4 regions of the Stutzerimonas stutzeri genome follow, and region 4 is predicted to be linked to each of the others. Evidence: predicted binding sites of a transcription regulator. Region 4 holds the regulator's gene; each other region holds the start of a gene.
The links. The regulator FliA, encoded in region 4, starts transcription of late flagellar genes. The targets are predictions, from matches to a motif close to CTAAAGTTTNNNNNNNNNNNGCCGNTAA.
Positions count from the first base shown of each region.

Region 1 (5,130 bases), 2.3 Mb from region 4:
CCGTTTCACTGACGCCGGCGTATGGCTCGTAACTCAGCAGATGCCTCAGCCGCGGCGCGTGGTGTTCGCTCGGCTGTTCGGGACGCTCACGCCGGATGATTTCCGGCTCGCGCCCGGCACGGATGATCTGCAGTTCGACTCGCCCGATGGGCGCGGCCGTCACGACGCTGTCTAGCTGGGTTTGCAGGGCATCGCTGTCCATTTCCCAGATCGCCTTGGCCAGGGTGCTGCGAAACACCTGATCGATCAGCGCCAGTTCATCGTTCATCTCGGCCAGATTGCCCTGCCAGGCCGTCCAGGTACGCAGCCCCACGGTGGCCAGCGTGAACAAAAGGCAGAAGCCCAGGGTGGCCAATACCAGCCGGCGGCCGAGCGAACCGACCGGGCGCGGTGCGGGCTCGCTAGCTGCCGGGGCCGAAGAGCCGTCGTTCATTTCAACCATTTCGCAGCAATCGCATCGTAGCGACCGTCGGCGCGCACACGCTCTAGGGCCAGACGAAAGCGCTCGACCACCTCGTCCGGAGTCTTGCGGCTGAAGGCCATGCACAAGCCTTCAGCACCGCCGAGGTCGTCGAGGTTCAGTTGCGCCACTGCGGTTTCGTCAGGATTCCCGCTGGCCTGCCGCACCAGGTAATGGGCGTTGAGCTCGTTGGATATCCAAAGGTCCACCCGGCCCGCCTTGAGCTTTTCGTAGTTGTGCTCGTATTTGTTGCTCGATTGCAGGTTGCGTCCGATGACGAAACCCTTGTCGACCAGATACTGCTCGCCGACATCCGCTTTCACCGTGGCGATTTGGTAACGCCGGGCGTCATCGAGGCTTTTCAGGTCGAACAGGGTGCCCGGCAGGGAAAACAGGTACCAGCGCGTCGGCGCTATGACGCCGATCCATTTGAACAGCGCTTCGCGCTGGGGGGTACGTGCGATGGAGTAGATCAGCACGTTCTCGCTGTTGAGCGCGATGTCGTAAGCCCGCGCCCAAGGCATCGACTGGATGCGCGCCTCTTCGCCCGCCTCTTCGAGCACGGCCTGCACAACCTCGGTGCCCATGCCGGTCAACTTGCCATCGACGGTCATGTTGTAGGGCGGCAATTCCTCGGTGACGGCGGTGATGGTATGCCCCGCCAGCGCACCCGATACCCAGCACAGCACCAGGGCGGGCAGCAACCTGACAAGGCGAACCGGCGTCGTTTTCATGAGGCAATCCCCAACGGCGCATGGCACCGGGCAGCGAATCAAAGCGCGGCATCGGCGACGCCACCCCTTGCCGTCGGGCAAGTCCCTCTTTTTCGGCGTTCGGCCCTGAAACTTCAACCCCCGGAGCCAAGCCGTGTTTCCCGCAGGCCTATTACCGACGAGTGGTGCGCCGCGCCGATGTCGCCGGCCGCTGCAAGCCGGCCTGGAACATGGCATCGACCGTTACGGCCGTGGCGCCGATTTCGTACCGCAGCGCGGCAAGCCGCGTTGGCTCACCGAGCCGCGCTGGCGAGCAGAACCAACCGGTCAGGCACCCAGAGCCAGCATCGCGAAATTGCCGGTGGTAGAGTCGGCGCTGCCTCTTTGATCACCGGAGAACACATGCGCTCACTGTTCAACGCCATGCTGCTGGCCCTGCCCCTTTCGCTGTCTTCGCTGGCCCTGGCTGCCGAATCGCCTGCCGGCCGCTGGCAGACCATTGACGACGAAACCGGCAAACCCAAGTCCATCGTCGAGATCCAGCAAGCCGGTGACGGCACGCTGAGCGGCCAGGTTGCGCAAATACTCAAGTCGGATCACGGGGCCAACCCGCTGTGCAGTGAATGCGAGGGGGACCGCAAGGACCAGCCCATCACCGGCATGACCATCCTCTGGGACCTCAAACCAGACGGCGAGCAGGCCTGGAGCAACGGCACCATTCTCGACCCGGCGAAGGGCAAGACCTACCGCGCCAAAGCGAAGCTGCTGGATGGCGGCGACAAGCTGGAAGTGCGTGGCTACATCGGCATCGAGGCGCTGGGCCGCACCCAGACCTGGATTCGTCAGTAAGCTCATCGCGCGGCGAAGCCCGGGCAGCTGCGACGGCGACGGCACGGTGCCGCGGCGTCAGGGTCGAATCACTATGGCCTCGACTCCCCAGCGCTCGCGGCAGCGCCCATCTCTTTGCGTTCGCCACCTGCTCTACGCGACGTGGCTGCTACTGCTCAGCCCAATGGCCAGTGCCGACGTCAGACTCCAGGCGGCGCTCGGCCAGGCTGAACGACTCGCGCCGCTGGAAACCCTGATCATCGCCCAGCATGGGGAGGTGATCGCCGAGCACGGATACCGTGGCCACCGCACCACCGCGCCGACCAACATCAAGTCGGCATCCAAGTTGATCATCTCCGCATTGGTCGGGATCGCAATTGCCAAGGGCATTATCGAAGACGTCGAACAGCCCATCGCTGAGCTACTGAAAACAGACTTGCCTGCCAACCCCGACCCGCGCCTGCAGCAGGTAACGGTGGGCAACCTGCTCAGCATGCAGGCCGGACTGGGCTCGACCTCCGGGCGCAACTACGGCGCCTGGGTGGCGAGCCGCAACTGGGTACGTGCGGCCCTGGCGCGACCGTTCGAGGCGGATCCCGGCGAGGCGATGATTTACTCCACCGGCTCCAGCCATCTGCTCTCGGCAATTCTCTCGCGGCGCAGCGGCGAGTCCACGCTGCAGCTGGCACGGCAATGGCTGGCACCACTCGAGGGGTTCGCCATCAGCGCCTGGACGCGCGATCCGCAGGGCATCTACCTGGGCGGCAACGAGATGGCGATGACGCCGCGCTCGCTGCTGGCATTCGGCGAGCTTTACCGTCGCGGCGGGCTTAGCGCATCCGGCGAGCGCTTACTCTCGGCCGACTGGATCGAAGCCTCCTGGACACCACGCACGCGCTCGCGCTACACCGGTCACGGCTATGGCTATGGCTGGTTCATCACCGAACTGGGCGGCGAACCGGTGCGCTACGGCTGGGGTTACGGCGGGCAGATGGTCTACGTGGTGCCCGGGCTCGAGATGACCGTGGTGATGACGTCCCACACCCAGCAACCCTCGAGCGGCGCCCAGGGTCACCGCGACGCGCTGCATCGGCTGCTCGGCGAGATTATTGGTGCGGTTCGAAGCAACACGCAGCCCGCCGAAGCGTAGGTCGCCACCTTGGGCAGCTAACCCCACGGGCCTTCGCTATCACGTCGGCAGGGCGAATATCCCAGGCCCTGACCACAAAGCGCTACTGCCGACGAACGGACCCTCCGCCCAGGCCGCCCTGCTCAAGTTGCCACATGGAGAGTCGATAACCAGGTAATCCATTGCAAGCGCAGTGGGATTGCCAGCGTCTCAAGCCCTGGCCTTAGTCGCCTCTTGAAGCGGGTCGCGTCCATGAACATCAAGCAAAAATTGACATGGGCATTTCTGAGCATCGCATCGGTGCCGGTCATAGCCGTCGCGATCGTCGTCATCCTCAACGTGAGGAGCGATGCACAGAGGCAGTTCATCGACAGCAGCAGTCGCGAAATCCGACAGGTCGAAAACGCCATGAACCTGTTTTTCGAGGGGATCGAGCAGAACGTTGCCTACCTTGCGACCCTGCCCGAGATCGTCGAAGCCCGCGATCTGAAGAACTTCGGCCCGGCGGATGCAGCCTCTACGCCTTTGCCTGAGAGCAATCGCACCCTACTCAGACTGTTCGACCATTTCGCCAAGACCCATCCTTCGACCGCTTATCTATCCCTTGGGCACGCTGATGGCTCCTACGCCGGCTGGCCGGAAGACCCGCGGATGAGCAATTACGATCCGCGTGTACGTCCCTGGTACAAAGAGGCGATGGCGCAACCTGGAAAGATCGTTCAGAGCAGCGTCTATTACTGGGCGGTTGATGATGTCGTCCTGATCAATAGCGGCCACACCGTCACCAACGCTCAAGGCCAGATCGTCGGTGTGTTTGGTCTCGACGTGTCACTCAATCAGCTGACCGATCTGGTCAAGCAGATCAAACTGGGCGAGAGCGGCTACCTCATGCTGGTCGAAAAAGGCGGCAACGTCCTGGCCGACCCCAGCAACCCTGAGCACAACTTCAAGTCGCTTTCAGAACTGGGTGGTGCCTATGCCGAACTGGCCAATGCCAAAGGCCTGCTTGAGGTGGAGATCAACGGCACCACCTACATGGCCAACGTATGGTCATCCGAAGCGCTTGGCTGGCAGTTCATCGGGCTTATCGAGCGTGACGAGGTCATGTCCCGCGCCAACAGCCTGACCCTGCAGATCGCTATCGTTGCTGGCGTGCTGGCAATCGTATTCGCGATGATCGGCGCCGCTTTCGCCGGCCTGATCGTACGCCCGATCCGCAGCGTGGCTGCCGGCCTGGAAGGCATCGCTCAGGGCGAAGGCGATCTCACTCGCAGCCTGGAAGTACGAGGCAAAGATGAAACAGCGATGCTTGCGCGCTGGTTCAATCAGTTCCTTGGTGCCATCCGCGATCTGGTGCAGCACATCAGTAGCGCGTCCACTGCGCTGAGTGGCGCATCCGACAGTGCGACACGGGTGGCCACCGACATGAATGATGCTGCAGAGCGCCAGCGCGGAGCAGTCGAACTGGTGTCGACCGCATTCAATGAGATGGTGGCTACCGCCAACGAAGTCGCACGCTCGTGCAGCGCAGCAGCCACCTCGGCTGATGCAGGTCAGCGCCAGGTGCACGACGGTCAATTTCAGATCGACGAAGCAACCGGTAGCGTCTCTCTGTTGAGCGAGAACCTGCTGCGCTCGACTCACTCGATGCAGGAACTCGAGCAGGACAGCCGCAACATCAACACCATCCTGGACACCATTCGCTCCATCGCCGAGCAGACCAACCTGCTGGCCCTGAACGCCGCCATCGAGGCGGCTCGCGCCGGCGAACAAGGCCGCGGTTTCGCCGTAGTGGCCGACGAAGTCCGCGCGCTGGCCAAGCGCACGGCGGACTCAACCGGCGAAATCGATGGTCTGCTCGGCGGCCTTGCCAAGCGCACACAGGATGTCACCAAGCAAATGCAAAGCAGCCTGGAAATGTCGAAGGCGAGTGTCGAGCGCATCCAGAAGGCACGCGACAGCTTCGAACACATCCGTGGCTCGGTGGATCACATCCGCGA
Region 1 is NZ_CP139348.1:4,316,575-4,321,704, forward strand. It holds gene SM130_RS20025 (GGDEF domain-containing protein) at 1-433, opposite strand, end outside; gene SM130_RS20030 (substrate-binding periplasmic protein) at 430-1,194, opposite strand; gene SM130_RS20035 (DUF2147 domain-containing protein) at 1,576-2,022, shown strand; gene SM130_RS20040 (serine hydrolase domain-containing protein) at 2,096-3,151, shown strand; gene SM130_RS20045 (methyl-accepting chemotaxis protein) at 3,383-5,130, shown strand, end outside.
Region 1: SM130_RS20045 (methyl-accepting chemotaxis protein) is a predicted target of FliA. The motif match lies at 3,273-3,300, and genes of this name have one in related genera.

Region 2 (5,130 bases), 1.6 Mb from region 4:
CGACGGTTTTCTGCCGCAATGGCGAGCGCTACTTCGCCTTGTAGATGATCCCCGGACTGCATTGGACCATTTGGTACAACTCGGGGAGACCGTTGAGCGCTTCGGACGCACCCAGGAACAAGTACCCACCCGGCCGTAAAGTCGCGTGAATACGCTTGAGGATGTCCTTCTTTACATCGGCAGAGAAATAGATCAGTACGTTGCGACAGAAAACGATGTCGAACTTGCCCAACGCCGCATAGCTGTCGAGTAGGTTCTGAACCCTGAACTCGACGCGAGAGCGAATCGGCGGCTTCACTGCCCAACGCCCCGGTGCCTTGGCATCGAAATAACGCTGCAGACGATCAGCCGACAGGCCGCGAGCAATCGCCAAACTGTCGTATTCGGCTGCCTTACACGCCGCGAGCATCGTCCCGGATAGCTCGGTCGCGACGATCTGGACACCCGTTTTCGGCTGGCTTGGGCTGCTACGCTCGAACTCATCAATGGCCATCGAGAGCGAATAAGGCTCCTGCCCCGACGAACACGCGGCCGACCAGATCCGCAGACGCTGGCCGGAGCCTGCCTTGAGCATTTCCGGCAGGACCCGATTCTTGAGCACCTCGAATGGATAGGTATCGCGAAACCACAGCGTTTCGTTGGTCGTCATCGCATCCACGACCAACTCGCGTAACCCGCTGCGCGGTTGCGCCTGAATCTTCCTGACCAGATCGCCAAGCGTCTTGATGCCTTGCTGCTCCATCAGCTTATTGAGGCGGCTGGAGACCAGATACTGCTTATTACTGCCCAGCAGAATGCCGCACGTCTTTTCAAGAAATACCCGGAACTGCTCGAAATCCAGATCAACTGACACCAATAAAGCCTCACCATCATGAGAGGAGCTAGCCTCAGTTTGCATCCGCCTGCCTGATCCGCTCGGCCACGCGGGCAGCGAGATCATCAGGCTGGAACTTGGCGAGGAAATCATCCGCGCCTGCCCGTTTCACCATGTTCTGATTGAACACACCGGAAAGAGAAGTATGCAGGAGTATATGCATTCCATGCATGCGTGGATCGTGCCGCACCTCGGTAGTCAGGGTATAGCCATCCATTTCCGGCATTTCAATATCCGAGATCATCATCAAGAACTCATCCGCCGGATTCTTACCTTCGTCGGCCATTAGCTTCAGGTAATTGAGCGCCTCGCGCCCATCGTTCAGCTTGACCACCTCGATCCCAATATTCTCCAGGCAGCGTGCGATTTGCTTACGCGCTACCGACGAGTCATCGACGATCAGCACGCGGCATGAAAGCGCTTTGGTACGGGTATCGTCATCAATGACGCCCGGTGACACTTCTTCCGACGTCGGCGCAACCTCCGCGAGCACTTTTTCCACATCGATGATTTCCACGAGCTTGTTGTCGATGTGCGTCACTGCCGTCAGGTAATGGTCACGTCCGGCCCCCTTGGGTGGCGGAAGAATTGCCTCCCAGTTCAGGTTGACGATTCTTTCAACCGAACTCACCAGAAAACCAAGGGTTCTGTTGTTGTATTCGGTGATAACCGCGAAGGAATTTTCCAGGTCCATCAGAGCCGACTTGCCCGTAGCGAGCGACAGATCAAGGATCGGCAGCGTACTGCCGCGAATGCTTGCAACCCCCCGCACGACCCTGCCGCATTTCGGCATGACCGTCAGCCGAGGGCATTGCAGCACTTCACGCACCTTGAAAACGTTGATTCCGTAAAGCTGCTCGCCATCTAGACGAAACAGCAGCAGCTCCAGACGGTTCTGCCCTACCAATTGGGTACGCTGGTTAACCGAATCCAGTACACCGGCCATGCCAGTCTTCCTCTCTGCTTGCAGATAATTGGGGCCAGACGAATATTAGACGCGGCACGCCCCTTGCTTTGGTTGGGATATGAACGTGCATATGACCATTTTCCGGCGCTGCAGCCAGACGCTTTACAGAATCGTGCTGCCATCGGTAGTTCTAGCTATAGGCCAGCTTGCCTATGCGTCAACCATGTCACATCCTGACCAGCTTATCGACGTGACCGAGCAGTTTCTTGAGCTCACTGTGAGCGAGTATTTGAGCCGCAGCGCTATCGAAGCTCGCCATGAGATCAATATCAGTCGACTCGACCCACGGCTGCGCCTGAATCAGTGCGACCAGCCGCTCGTAGCAAGCCTCGGCAGCACTACCACTCCCATAGGACGCGTCACCGTCCGGGTAAGTTGCGAAGGAAGCAGCCCCTGGTCGGTATTTGTCCCTGCCCAGGTCCGCCTGTATCGCGAAGTGATCGTTGCAACGAGATCATTACTACGCGATACGGTACTGAGCCCAACAGATGTAAGCCTCGCTGAACGGGACGTATCGGTTCTCAACCAGGGCTATCTGACGCGCCTCGATGAAGCGCTAGGTAACAAACTCACTCGCCCAATTCAGCCGGATCAGGTGATCACGCCAAATCAGTTGGAGATGGCCAAGGTAATACGCAAGGGCGATCAGGTCGTAATTACCGCCAGATCCGGTACGATCAGTGTTCGGATGCCCGGCGAAGCAATGGCCGATGGAATGCCGGGCAAGCAGATTTCAGTAAAGAATCAGCGCTCGGGCCGCACCATCAAGGCACGCGTTATCGGGCCAGGTCAGGTCGAAGTGGCAATGTAGCCAATAAAGAAGGCCTGGCAGTTTTCAGTGTGCTACCCAGGAAAAAAAGCTAAAGTTTCACCTTCTGTTGCCGAACACATGGCAAGCGTCCTGATTCCTTCGAGGTTTGCATCATGGTCATCGACTTCAATCGGCCCAACAGCCCACTGAATGCCCCTAGCGGGCGCAGTAGCGTGCAAGGTAACGAGCGCGCGGCCAGCCCCCAGCAAGGCTCCGCTAGCGAAGCGCCTAAAACCAGCGCCGCCAGCGGCAGTAACGGCGACACCATCCAACTGAGCCCAGAAGCCCAGCGTCTGCAGCAGGCAGCCGACAAACTGAATGATCAGCCAGCGGTTGATATGGAACGTGTAGCAAAGCTTAAAGAAGCGATTGCGGACGGCTCCTATCAGGTCGACAGTCAGCGTGTGGCAGCCAAGATGCTTGCGTTCGAGACGCAGCGCTGAACCTGAGCCCGACTCACGCGAGCAAGCCAAGAGCCCGAAATGCACGACACAGCCCTGCTTGAGCAGCTAACTGACGATATCGGCATCGCGCGCCAACTCCTTGAACTCATCGACCTTGAGTTCGTCGCACTGGGTGATCGCGAACTCGCGGATCTCGAAGCCATACTCGCAAGAAAGCAGCCACTACTCGCCCTGCTTGGCCAGCATGGAACGCAGCGCAGCCAATGGCTGATCGGGCAGCAGTTTTCTCCCGATCGAGCCGGACTGGAAGCAGCGGCAAGTAAATCGAAAAGCGGTGCAGCCATCCTTGAGCAGGCCCAGGTACTGGAAGCCGAGCTTGAGCACTGCCGTACAGCCAACGAAAGAAATGGGCGCCTTATTCGAGCTAACCAGAGCTCCCTTGGCAGCATGCTTCACATTCTTCAAGGCAAAGATGAGACGCCCGGCCTGTACGACAACCGTGGCGGGGCCGCCAAAGCTAAGCGGCAAAGGCCACTGAGCCAAGCCTGAATGATTGACCGCCACAAGGACGCCACGCGATGGTGATAACAATACGCCGGAGAGCCCCGGACTGTGTCTAGCTTATTTTCCGGCGACGAGGGTCCGCAGCCACCCAAGGTACTGACGGCACCGCTCGAGATATACGCCAATCTTCGCCCTCTTCTGGATAACAACACCCCGCTCACCCTTCGCTTCCAAGAACGCAGCCAGCGATTCCAGAGCTTTCTTGTTGAAATGAATCGCGAGACTGGCTGGATCGCTCTGGACGAACTTATTCCCAACGATGGAGAGAGGTATCTCCTACAGGGCGAGCCCCTGCATATCGAGGGAGTCTACGAAGGCGCCAGGATCTTCTGGACGAACGATCAGCCTGTACATTTAGGCGAGATAGACGGCGCCCGTTGCTACTGGATTCCAACACCCTCGACACTGACCTATCACCAGCGGCGTAACGCTTACCGCGCTCAACTCAAGGAAACCGCCGTAGCGGCCCAGTTGGGCGGCGCTGCCGTGAGAAAAGCCTTGGACGGCCGCCTTCTGGATATATCGGCGACAGGCTGCAAGCTGAGCCTGAAGGGAAATTTCCTGGGCAGCCTCCAGACCGGCCAGATCTATGAATTAGCCGCCAAACTGCCGATTGGGTCTATTCAGACCGAAGTCGAGCTACGCCATTTAGCGGTCGATGAGAAGCTGGATACATCCATGTGCGGCTTGCGCTTCCACCGCCTCAGCGGACTGGCGCAACGGCAAATCGAGCGACTGGTCTATCAACTGCAACGCGACGCGCGTCGGGACAATGCCGACTCGCCATTCGGCTGATCAACCAGCACCAGCCCTACAAGGGTTAACCCCGTAGCGAACTGATGTGTGCCGTGCAATGCGGCACGCCTGCTGCGACCTGGAGCGTGGAACTTGCTCGCCTCCCGCAGCGGAGATCCGAGCCGGAATGGCGTCCCAGAGTGGGTTCGAACCACCAGCCTTCCCCTTAGGAGGGGGATGCTCTATCCAATTGAGCTACTGGGACTAATGGGCACGGCTTATACAGGCGGCGGCATGTTAACCAGCCAAACGCCATTTGTCATGTCGTTCATCCGGACCCGGGTAATTAATGCCTCGCAATCTGAAGCCCTGCCGGGCCATGCAAATTGCATGGCCTGCAGTAGCCATCCGTGCAAAGCGCAATCTTTCTCCTAATCGAGCGCGACGTAACCAATTGATATATAAGCTAAAAATACAAGATCCGAGTTGGCACAGCTACTGCAAATAAGAAAGCATACTTACCGTGACGCGAAGGATGACGCTCATGATCAAGCCAGTTTCTCTTCTTGCTGCAAGCTTCGCGTTCGCCGCCATGACTGTAATGCAGACGCCATCGGCCCAGCCCCAGATACTTCAGCCTGAAGCGTCTTCCAGCCAATTTCCGATCCAGCGTACGAGTGCTGCTGAAAGTGCTCAGCTGACCACACTGAGCTCCAATGAAACCAATACGCTGTCTCAGCCACAGCGCTGGGTCTTCTAAGGGATCGGTTTACGT
Region 2 is NZ_CP139348.1:3,404,706-3,409,835, forward strand. It holds gene cheR (protein-glutamate O-methyltransferase CheR) at 29-898, opposite strand; gene SM130_RS15475 (chemotaxis protein CheV) at 888-1,820, opposite strand; gene flgA (flagellar basal body P-ring formation chaperone FlgA) at 1,912-2,652, shown strand; gene flgM (flagellar biosynthesis anti-sigma factor FlgM) at 2,766-3,095, shown strand; gene SM130_RS15490 (flagella synthesis protein FlgN) at 3,135-3,605, shown strand; gene SM130_RS15495 (flagellar brake protein) at 3,669-4,415, shown strand; tRNA gene SM130_RS15500 (tRNA-Arg) at 4,544-4,620, opposite strand; gene SM130_RS15505 (hypothetical protein) at 4,900-5,115, shown strand.
Region 2: flgM (flagellar biosynthesis anti-sigma factor FlgM) is a predicted target of FliA. The motif match lies at 2,702-2,729, and genes of this name have one in related genera.

Region 3 (5,130 bases), 580 kb from region 4:
CCTTTGATCAAACAGCCCATGATTAATCGGGCATGTGCCAAGGCGACAGCTGTGCGCCGTCACGGCTCAGCTGTGCACGGGTTTGCTCCAGGGTCTCGCCGAGCTTCACGGGATCGGTGAACACGCTGCTGGACATCTTGCAGCGGCCTAGCAGACGGGCTTCGTCGCGGTCGACGACGGTGATGCTGACTTCACCGTTTCCTTCGGGCAGCGTCCAGGCAACGCACTGGAAAGGCTTGAAGGCGCGGTCGGTGATCAGAAGGGCTTCGTTGATACGCAGCGGGGTGTGCATGGGGCATGTCTCTCTGTGTGATACCCAAAATGTCTGCAGCCAAGCGCATTGGCATTGGCCTTACATTGCAGTTGATGTACCCAGAGGACTGGCAAGTCACATGCGAAGTCAAAAAAGTTTGACGGCCTTTGCAATTAGCCAAAAGTATAACCTTGACGCTTCGACCTCTTCGGTTCGAAGGCAGAATCTAACTCTCTGTAAATATTGGAAATTCAGGACTGTTGCCTAGCCCGGCGGGCGAGGCGTGGCAGGCATGTGCGCTGATTGATGCGACAACCGGTCGCCATGGAAAAAGTGTGACGCGGGCTAATCGTGCGTCGCCTTAGTGCGGGGAAGGGGGGACACCGCTTCGTCCAGGTGCCTGCGGTCCGCTGAGGACCGCAGGCCCAGCCGTCAGACCCTGAACTGGCTCAGCAGGCGATTCAGTTGATCCGCGAGTTCGCCGAGTCGCTTGCCGGCTTCGCTGGACTGTTCGGCAGCCAGAGTACTCTGCTGCGCCAGCCCGGCCGCCTGGGTCACGTTTTGGTTGATGTCTTCGACCACATGGGATTGCTGCAGCGTTGCGCTGGCAATCGATGCGTTCAAGCCGGAGAGGTTGCGCAGGGCCTGGGCGATCTCGCCAAGGCTCTCGCCCGCCTGGCTGGCCTGCTCGACGGTGAGCTGGGAGGCACGATTGCTTTCCATGATGACATTCACCGCAGCACCGGAGTTTTTCTGCAGGCGCTCAATCATGCTGTGAATTTCGGCCGTCGATTGCTGAGTGCGCTGCGCCAGCAGGCGAACTTCATCGGCTACCACTGCGAAGCCACGGCCCTGCTCACCGGCACGAGCGGCTTCGATTGCCGCGTTGAGCGCCAGCAGGTTGGTCTGTTCTGCAATCGAACGGATCACCTCGAGTACCGAGCCGATTTTCGTGGTTTCGTCAGCCAGCGACTGGATTACATCCACCGCCTGGCCAATGGTCGCTGACAGTTCATCGATCTGCCGCAGGCTCGTTTCGATATTGCGCTGGCCTTGGCCTGCCTGGCTTTCGGCAGTGCCGACCTCGCTGGATGCATGCTCGGCGTTCTTCGCCACTTCCTGCACGGCGTAGGTGACTTCGTTTACAGCTGTGGCTACCTGTTCCATCTGCAGCATCTGCTGCTGGCTCTGCTCGTGGGTCTGATCAGCCAATTGGCTAAGCGAGCGGTAAGAATGGTCCAGCGCACCAGCGGTCTCGAACAGTTGGCCGACCACGGTACGCAGCTTCTGGGTGAAGCGGTTGAAGTCGCGGCCGAGGGTGCTCAGCTCATCGTTGCCGGAAACATCCAGGGTGCGGGTCAGATCGGCTTCGCCGCTGGCGATATTCGCCATCGCGGCCATGGTGTGACGCAGGGGGCGAACGATGCTGCGAATCAGGATTGCCACCAGCACGGCCATGATTGCCGAGATCAAAAGGCCGATGAGGGAGAAACGGGTCAGGTAATTCCAGAACTCCTGTTCCACGTCGTCAACGTAGATGCCCGAGCCGATGATCCAGCCCCACGGTTTGAAAAGTTGCACGTAGGAAATCTTCGGGACGGGGTCCTCGGCGCCAGGCTTGGCCCACATGTAATCGACCAGACCGGCGCCGTCGCGCTGGGCGATCTTGACCATCTCGTTGAACAGCTCCTTGCCTTCAGGGTCCTTGATCTTCGATAGATCCTGGCCATCGAGCTTCGGCTGTATCGGGTGCATGATCATGGTCGGACCAAGGTCGTTGATCCAGAAATAATCCTGACCGTCGTAACGCAGCAGACGAATCTGTTCGATGGCCGCCTGCTGAGCTTCGGCCGTACTCATGGCACCGCTGGTTTCAAGCTTGCGGTAGTGTTCGAAAACCCCAGAGGCCGCTTCCACGACGTTCCGGGTCGCCTCCTGCTTGCCGCGATACAAATCGGAGCGCACTTGCTGAATCATCAGTACGCCAAGGATGAACAGCATGACGATGGCGACCACGGGGATCAGCCAGAGGCGCTTGCTGATGGGGACATTTCGCAGCAGATTCATGAATAGGGCTCCAGGTGGGACTTTCTTATCGTTCTGTTTTCGCGGGTCGGTCGTTCAGACAGGTTCACTCCGACCGCTTTGTACCGGTCGTGGCGCGGCGCTCTGTATAGCTTTTCGGCCGGGGGTGGCTAAAAATGAGCTCCTTTTCGTCTGCCAAGGAATTTAGTTCTCTTGGACGAGTCAGAACAGCCGGCCGGATGGCTTTTTGACATATACCTTGGTTGCATTGAGTCGCGATGGACTGCATCGCTTTAGGGGAATAGATGGATCTTTGGGTTGCGATTCAGGCGTTGATTCTGGGTGTGGTCGAGGGTGTAACCGAGTTTCTCCCGGTCTCCAGCACGGGCCACCAGATCATCGTGGCGGATCTGATCGGGTTCGGTGGCGAGCGGGCGTTGGCCTTCAACATCATCATCCAGCTCGGCGCGATCCTCGCGGTGATCTGGGAATATCGCCGCAAGATCATTGACGTGGTTGTTGGCTTGCCCAAGGAGCGTCAGGCACAGAAGTTCACCAGCAACCTGCTGATTGCCTTCATGCCAGCCGTGGTGCTCGGCGTCGCCTTTGCCGATCTGATTCACGAATACCTGTTCAACCCGATTACCGTTGCCACTGCGCTGGTGCTTGGCGGCATCGTCATGCTCTGGGCCGAGCGCCGCGATCATGCGATTCGCGCCGAGACAGTCGATGACATGAACTGGGCTCTGGCATTGAAGGTCGGCTTCGCCCAATGCCTGGCGCTCGTGCCCGGTACGTCGCGTTCCGGATCGACCATCATCGGCGGATTGCTGTTCGGGTTGTCGCGCAAGGCGGCAACCGAGTTCTCCTTCTTCCTCGCCATGCCGACCATGGTCGGCGCGGCGGTGTATTCAGGCTACAAGTACCGCGACCTGTTTCAGCCCGGTGATTTCGCCGTGTTCGCCATCGGCTTCGTGACGTCGTTCATCTTCGCGATGCTCGCAGTGCGGGCCTTGCTCAAGTTCATCGGCAACCACAGCTACGCGGCGTTTGCCTGGTACCGGATCGGCTTCGGTCTTTTGATTCTCGGCACCTGGCAGCTAGGGCTTATCGACTGGACCAGCGTCCAGGTCTGATCCACCGGGTCGATGGCCTAGCCTTCGTTCGGCTGATGGCACGCACAAGCGTGCCAGGCTTTGCCATAGTGGAGCCTCCATCAGGAGGTTCCATGAACAGTGCCGCGGATCATCTTCAGCTCGACCTCAACGGTATTTCCCTCAGCCTCTACTGCGCCGGTCCTGAGCAGGGCAAGCCGGTGTGGCTGCTGCACGGCTTTCCCGAGTGCTGGTATTCCTGGCGCAATCAGATCGACCCGCTGGTGGCGGCCGGGTATCGCGTGTTTATCCCAGAAATGCGCGGCTACGGGCGCAGTAGTGCGCCAGCCGAGGTAGCGGCCTATGACGTGCTGACATTGTGCGGGGATATTCGGGCGGCCATGGACCACTTCGGGCATGGGCACGTCGCTGTGGTCGGGCATGACTGGGGCGCGATGGTTGCCTGGTATCTGGCGCTGCTAGAACCCGCGCGCGTCGCCGCTCTGGTCACGATGTCGGTCCCGTTCGCCGGTCGGCCGCGCCGGCCCGCTACCGAAATCATGCGCGAGACCTCTGGTGATCGGTTCAACTACATCCTCTATTTTCAGGAGCCTGGGCGAGCCGAGGGCGAACTGGACGCTGACGTCGATCGCACGCTGCGTCTGTTGATGTACTACCAGGAGCGAAACCTGCTGCTGCAGGACAAGCCTGCCGACGGCACGCTATTCGAAGACGACATGCAGGCGGGGCCTTTGCCCGAATGGTGCTCGGAAGAGGACCTGTCGGTATACCGTCAGACCTTCGCCGAGCAGGGCTTTCGCGGTGCGCTGAACTGGTACCGCAACTTCGAGCGCAACTGGCAGGTAACCGAGCCGCTACAGGGGCGGAAGATCGTCCAACCGACGATGTTTCTGATCGGCAAGCATGACCCGGTTGGCGAGCTGGAGGGTTATACGCTGAAGAAGATGCCGGAGTGGGTACCGGATCTAGAGCAGCACGTGTTGGCGCCCTGCGGGCATTGGATTCAGAACGAACAGGCAGCTCGGGTGAACGAGCTGCTGCAGGGCTTCCTGGCGAGGCATTTTCCCGCCAGAGGTTGACGCACTGAAGGCGCCCGCTCACCGGCCTTCGACTGGCTCTCCACAAGGAGAGTTGTCGTGTCCCACTCGCATGGGCGAGAGGGGGGCTGCGGCCACTAGGGCCGCCTGATCAATCGGCGAAAGTCAGACGATCACGCCCTGGCTGCGTAGATAGTCGTCGTAATTGCCGCTGAAGTCGGTCACGCCGTTCGCGGACAGCTCGATGATCCGCGTTGCCAGAGAGCTGACGAACTCACGGTCGTGGCTGACGAAAATCAGCGTGCCTGGGTAGTTCTCCAGCGCGAGGTTCAGTGCCTCGATGGATTCCATGTCGAGGTGGTTGGTCGGTTCGTCCATAACCAGCACGTTGGGCTTCTGCAGGATCAGCTTGCCGAACAGCATGCGGCCCTGTTCACCACCGGAGATGACCTTGACCGACTTGAGAATCTCATCGTTGGAGAACAACATGCGGCCGAGGGTGCCGCGCACCAGCTGCTCGCCGCCAGGGGTCCACTGACCCATCCAGTCGAACAGGCTGACGTCATCTTCAAAATCGTGGGCGTGGTCCTGAGCGTAATAGCCGTAGTCGGCGCTTTCGGTCCACTTGACGCTTCCGCTGTCCGGGGTCAGTTCGCCAACCAAGGTACGCAGCAGGGTGGTCTTGCCGATGCCGTTGGGG
Region 3 is NZ_CP139348.1:2,363,442-2,368,571, forward strand. It holds gene SM130_RS10815 (hypothetical protein) at 23-292, opposite strand; gene SM130_RS10820 (methyl-accepting chemotaxis protein) at 686-2,320, opposite strand; gene SM130_RS10825 (undecaprenyl-diphosphate phosphatase) at 2,584-3,414, shown strand; gene SM130_RS10830 (alpha/beta fold hydrolase) at 3,507-4,472, shown strand; gene SM130_RS10835 (ABC-F family ATPase) at 4,596-5,130, opposite strand, start outside.
Region 3: SM130_RS10820 (methyl-accepting chemotaxis protein) is a predicted target of FliA. The motif match lies at 2,432-2,459, and genes of this name have one in related genera.

Region 4 (5,130 bases):
CTGGGCTTGCCGGCCGAGCTATCGCGTAGCCTGTTGGAAAAGGTTGCCGGGATCAACGAGCCTCGCCAGGCTTGGCGGATGGTGTTGGCCTACCTGGCTCAGGCAATCAAGGTAAGCAAGAACGAACCGCTGGAAGAGGGTGGCGTGATCGCCCTGGTAGGCCCGGCAGGTGTCGGCAAGACCACGACGCTGGCTAAGCTCGCTGCACGCTACGTATTGAAATACGGCGCGCAAAACATCGCGCTGGTCAGCATGGACAATTATCGGATCGGCGCACAGGAGCAACTCAAGACCCTGGGCCGCATTCTCGATGTACCGGTCGTGCAGATCGACCCGAGCCAGTCGTTGAGCAAGACGCTGGCTCCGCTGGCACGCAAGCGGGTGATCCTCATCGATACGGCCGGCCTGCCTGCCAGCGATCCGACGCTGCGCATGCAGCTCGAAGCGTTGTCGGATCGTGGTGTGAAATCGAAGAATTATCTGGTGCTGGCCGCGACCAGTCAGAGCCAGGTGCTCAAGGCGGCGTGGCACAACTATCGTCGCTGCGGCCTGGCCGGCTGTATCCTGACCAAGTTGGATGAGGCCGGCAGCCTCGGTGATGTGCTCGGGCTCACGATCAGCCAGCATTTGCCGATAGCGTACCTCGCCGACGGGCCCCGGATTCCGGATGACCTGCACCTTCCACGCAGTCACCAACTGGTCAGTCGTGCGGTGAGTTTGCAGTCCGGTGAGGAACCGAGCGAGGAAACCATGGCCGATATGTTCGCCGGGTTGTACAACGGTTCGTCAAGGCGGGCCGGATGAAGTTGCGACAGCGGTACCTGAATGAATCAGATGCGTGCCATGCGGGCGCATCGACGGCCGCAAGGCCCCAGCAAGATATAGGCGTGTGAACATGGGTATGCATCCCGTACAGGTGATTGCGGTGACCGGCGGCAAGGGTGGCGTCGGCAAGACCAACGTGTCGGTCAATCTTTCGCTCGCGCTGGCCGATCTGGGTCGGCGTGTAGTGCTGCTCGACGCCGATCTCGGTTTGGCCAACGTCGACGTTCTGCTGGGGTTGACCACCAAGCGCACCTTGGCCGACGTCATTGCCGGCGAGTGTGATCTGCGCGATGTGCTGATCCAGGGGCCAGGCGGCATCCGTGTGGTGCCGGCCGCTTCGGGCACGCAGAGTATGGTGCAGCTTTCATCGCTGCAGCACGCGGGTCTGATTCAAGCATTCAGCGATCTGGGCGACGAGCTCGACGTGCTAATCATTGACACTGCGGCTGGCATTGGCGATTCGGTGGTCAGTTTCGTACGGGCTGCGCACGAGGTGTTGCTGGTCGTTACCGATGAGCCCACTTCGATCACCGACGCCTATGCTCTTATCAAGCTGCTTAACCGCGACTATGGAATCAGCCGCTTCCGCGTGCTGGCGAACATGGCGCATGCGCCGCAGGAAGGTCGCAACCTGTTCGCCAAGTTGACCAAAGTTACTGAACGGTTTCTCGATGTGGCGCTGCAGTACGTGGGCGCCGTGCCGTACGACGAGGCGGTGCGCAAGGCAGTACAGAAGCAGCGTGCGGTTTATGAGGCGTACCCGCGTTCGAAATGCTCGTTGGCGTTCAAGGCTATCGCGCAGAAGATTGATACCTGGCCACTGCCCGCGACGCCGCGTGGTCATCTCGAATTCTTCGTAGAGCGGCTCATAAGCCCCGCTTCTCAAAGCCACGAATGACAGGTGCCGGATCCGCTATGTATTACAGCAAGGCTCAGGCAAAGGATGCGCAGTACCGCCTGATCGATCAGTACGCGCCGTTGGTCAAGCGAATCGCTTACCACCTTTTGGCGCGTCTGCCTGCCAGCGTGCAGGTAGACGATCTGATTCAGGCTGGAATGATCGGACTGCTGGAAGCAGCGAAGAAATACGACGCCGGCAAAGGTGCCAGTTTCGAGACCTATGCGGGTATCCGCATCCGCGGCACGATGCTGGACGAAGTGCGAAAGGGTGACTGGGCGCCACGCTCCGTGCACCGCAATTCGCGCATGGTCAGCGAGGCAATTCGTACTATCGAGGCGAAAACCGGGCGCGACGCTAAAGATCATGAAGTTGCGGCCGAACTTAAGCTAAGTCTCGATGAGTATTACGGCATTCTCGGCGACACCTTAGGCAGTCGCCTGTTCAGCTTTGACGATCTGCTGCAGGAGGGTGAGCACGGCGAGTTCGAGGATGACGCCGCCAGTACCCACCCGGAGCCCTTTCGTGACCTTGAGGATGAGCGCTTTCAGCAGGCTTTGGCCGATGCTATTGCGAACCTGCCCGAGCGTGAAAAGCTGGTGCTGTCGCTGTACTACGACGAAGAACTGAATTTGAAGGAAATTGGGCAGGTGCTGGGGGTCAGCGAGTCGCGCGTGAGCCAGTTGCATAGCCAGTGTGCTGCGCGGTTGCGTGCACGTCTCGGTGAATGGCGCGCCAATTGACGATTGTTTGCGGTATGACGTGCTCGGTTTGCTGAGGCATTTTGGGACTTACGGAGGTCGACTTGGACAAGAACATGAAAATCCTCATCGTCGATGACTTCTCGACGATGAGACGAATCATCAAGAACCTCCTGCGTGATCTGGGGTTCACCAACACCGCCGAGGCGGATGACGGCACTACCGCACTGCCGATGCTCAAGAGCGGCAACTTCGACTTCCTGGTCACTGACTGGAACATGCCGGGCATGAGCGGTATCGATCTGCTGCGCACCGTGCGCGCCGACGAACGCCTCAAGAACCTACCGGTACTGATGGTGACGGCCGAAGCCAAGCGCGATCAGATCATCGAAGCGGCACAGGCCGGGGTTAATGGCTATGTGGTCAAGCCTTTCACTGCCCAGGTGCTCAAGGAGAAGATCGAGAAGATCTTCGAGCGCGTCAACGGCTGAAGCAGCAACGCCGCGAGGGCACTATGACGCAAGCAGACCAAAGCCTGGCAGAGTTCGAAGCGACTCTGAAGACTCATGCACCCAAGTTGATCGAAAGTCTGCAACAGGGCCGCTTCGATGAAGCGACGCAGATGTTCAACGAACTCAATCAGGTGCGCAATCACGGGATCTACCTGGAGGTTGGCAAGCTCACGCGTGAGCTGCACAACGCCATCGTCAAGCTCGAGATGGATACATGCGCGACCGGAGGCGATCCGTCACCGATTACCGACGCGACCGATCGGCTGTCCTATGTGGTTGAGATGACCGAGAAGGCCGCCAATCGCACCATGGACCTGGTGGAGGAGTCCGCTCCGCTGGTGAACTACGTGAGCTATGAGGCGCAGAGCCTGACGGCTGATTGGCAGCGCTTCATGCGCCGCGAAATGAACGCCGAGCAGTTCCGCGACCTGGTCAAGCGCATCGACCACTATCTCCAGCGCAGCATGAACGATGGCTCACAGCTGTCACAGAACCTCAGTGAAATCATGCTGGCGCAGGATTTCCAGGACCTGACCGGTCAAGTGATCAAGCGGGTGACTCGTCTCATCACCGAACTCGAAAGCAACCTGCTCAATCTTGTGTTGATGGCAGGGCAGGTTGATCGTGTGGCTGGAATCCAGCACGACCGCGAAGCGATGCGCGCCGAGCAGGAAAAGCAAAAACAAGAAAAAGAACCTTCCAAGGGTGAAGGTCCGCAGATGCATGCCGATATGCGTGAAGATGTCGTTTCCGGCCAGGACGATGTCGATGATCTGCTTTCAAGCCTGGGCTTTTAGGGGAAGTGAATATGAGCTTCGACGCCGATGAAGAAATCCTCCAGGACTTCCTGGTAGAGGCCGGCGAGATTCTCGAACTATTGTCCGAGCAACTCGTGGAGCTGGAAAGCAGCCCTGATGACACGGGGTTGCTCAATGCGATTTTTCGCGGGTTCCATACGGTCAAGGGCGGTGCAGGCTTCCTTCAGCTTCATGAGCTTGTGGAGTGCTGCCATATCGCCGAAAACGTCTTCGACATCCTGCGCAAGGGTGAGCGTCGCGTCGATTCCGAACTGATGGATGTCGTTCTGCAGGCACTCGATGCCGTGAACGAAATGTTCAGCCAGGTTCGCGAGCGCGTCGAACCGACTCCAGCCTCACGTGAGCTGCTCGCTGCTCTAGCGCGTCTGGCTGAGCCGGCTGCCGCCAATCCTCCGGCGGCGCCGGTCGAGGCTCAGATCCCTGCCGAGGCCGAAGCTGTCGATACCGAGTTCGAACAGCTGCTCGATGCCATTCAGTCGCCCGCCAGCGTGCCGGCAGCAGCCGAGGCCGAACACGCTCCGGTAACGGACGAGATTACCGACGACGAGTTCGAGTCGCTGCTCGATCAGTTGCATGGTAAAGGCCAGTTCGCTGCCGCAGCAGACGCGACGACACCCACCGAGCCGGACGCGGTCGCCGCGCCGGTCAGTAATGAAATTACCGATGACGAGTTCGAGGCGCTGCTCGATCAGCTCCATGGCAAAGGCAAGTTCGAAGCCGCTCCGGCCGCTGCGCCAGTAAGCGCGGCGCCAGCGAAGGCCGGTGACGAGATCACCGACGACGAGTTCGAAGCCTTGCTCGATCAGCTGCACGGCAAAGGCAAGTTCGAGCCTGCCGCTGCCGATGTGGCAGCTGTCGAACCCGCGGCGCCTGCACCAGTCAAGCCGACGCCCAAGCCAGAGCCCGCTCGCGCTGCAGCTCCAGCTAAGGCGGCAGCGGTCAGCAAGCCTGCCGTTGCGGCGCCGGCTGAGAAACCGCCAGCCGAAGCCGAAACGACGGTGCGCGTCGATACTGCGCGCCTCGATGAAATCATGAACATGGTTGGTGAGCTGGTGCTGGTGCGTAACCGTCTGGTACGCCTGGGCTCCAACAGCGGCGACGAGGCCATGGCCAAGGCTGTGTCCAACCTCGACGTGGTAACTGCCGACCTGCAGAGCGCGGTGATGAAGACCCGCATGCAGCCGATCAAGAAGGTTTTCGGCCGTTTCCCGCGATTGGTCCGTGATCTGGCGCGCAGCCTGAAGAAAGAGATCAATCTCGAGCTGGTCGGTGAAGAAACCGACCTCGACAAGAACCTCGTCGAGGCGCTTGCCGACCCGCTGGTGCACTTGGTGCGCAACGCGGTCGACCATGGCATCGAAATGCCTGAAGAGCGC
Region 4 is NZ_CP139348.1:1,781,365-1,786,494, forward strand. It holds gene flhF (flagellar biosynthesis protein FlhF) at 1-804, shown strand, start outside; gene fleN (flagellar synthesis regulator FleN) at 896-1,723, shown strand; gene fliA (RNA polymerase sigma factor FliA) at 1,741-2,466, shown strand; gene SM130_RS08220 (chemotaxis response regulator CheY) at 2,541-2,915, shown strand; gene SM130_RS08225 (protein phosphatase CheZ) at 2,939-3,733, shown strand; gene SM130_RS08230 (chemotaxis protein CheA) at 3,745-5,130, shown strand, end outside.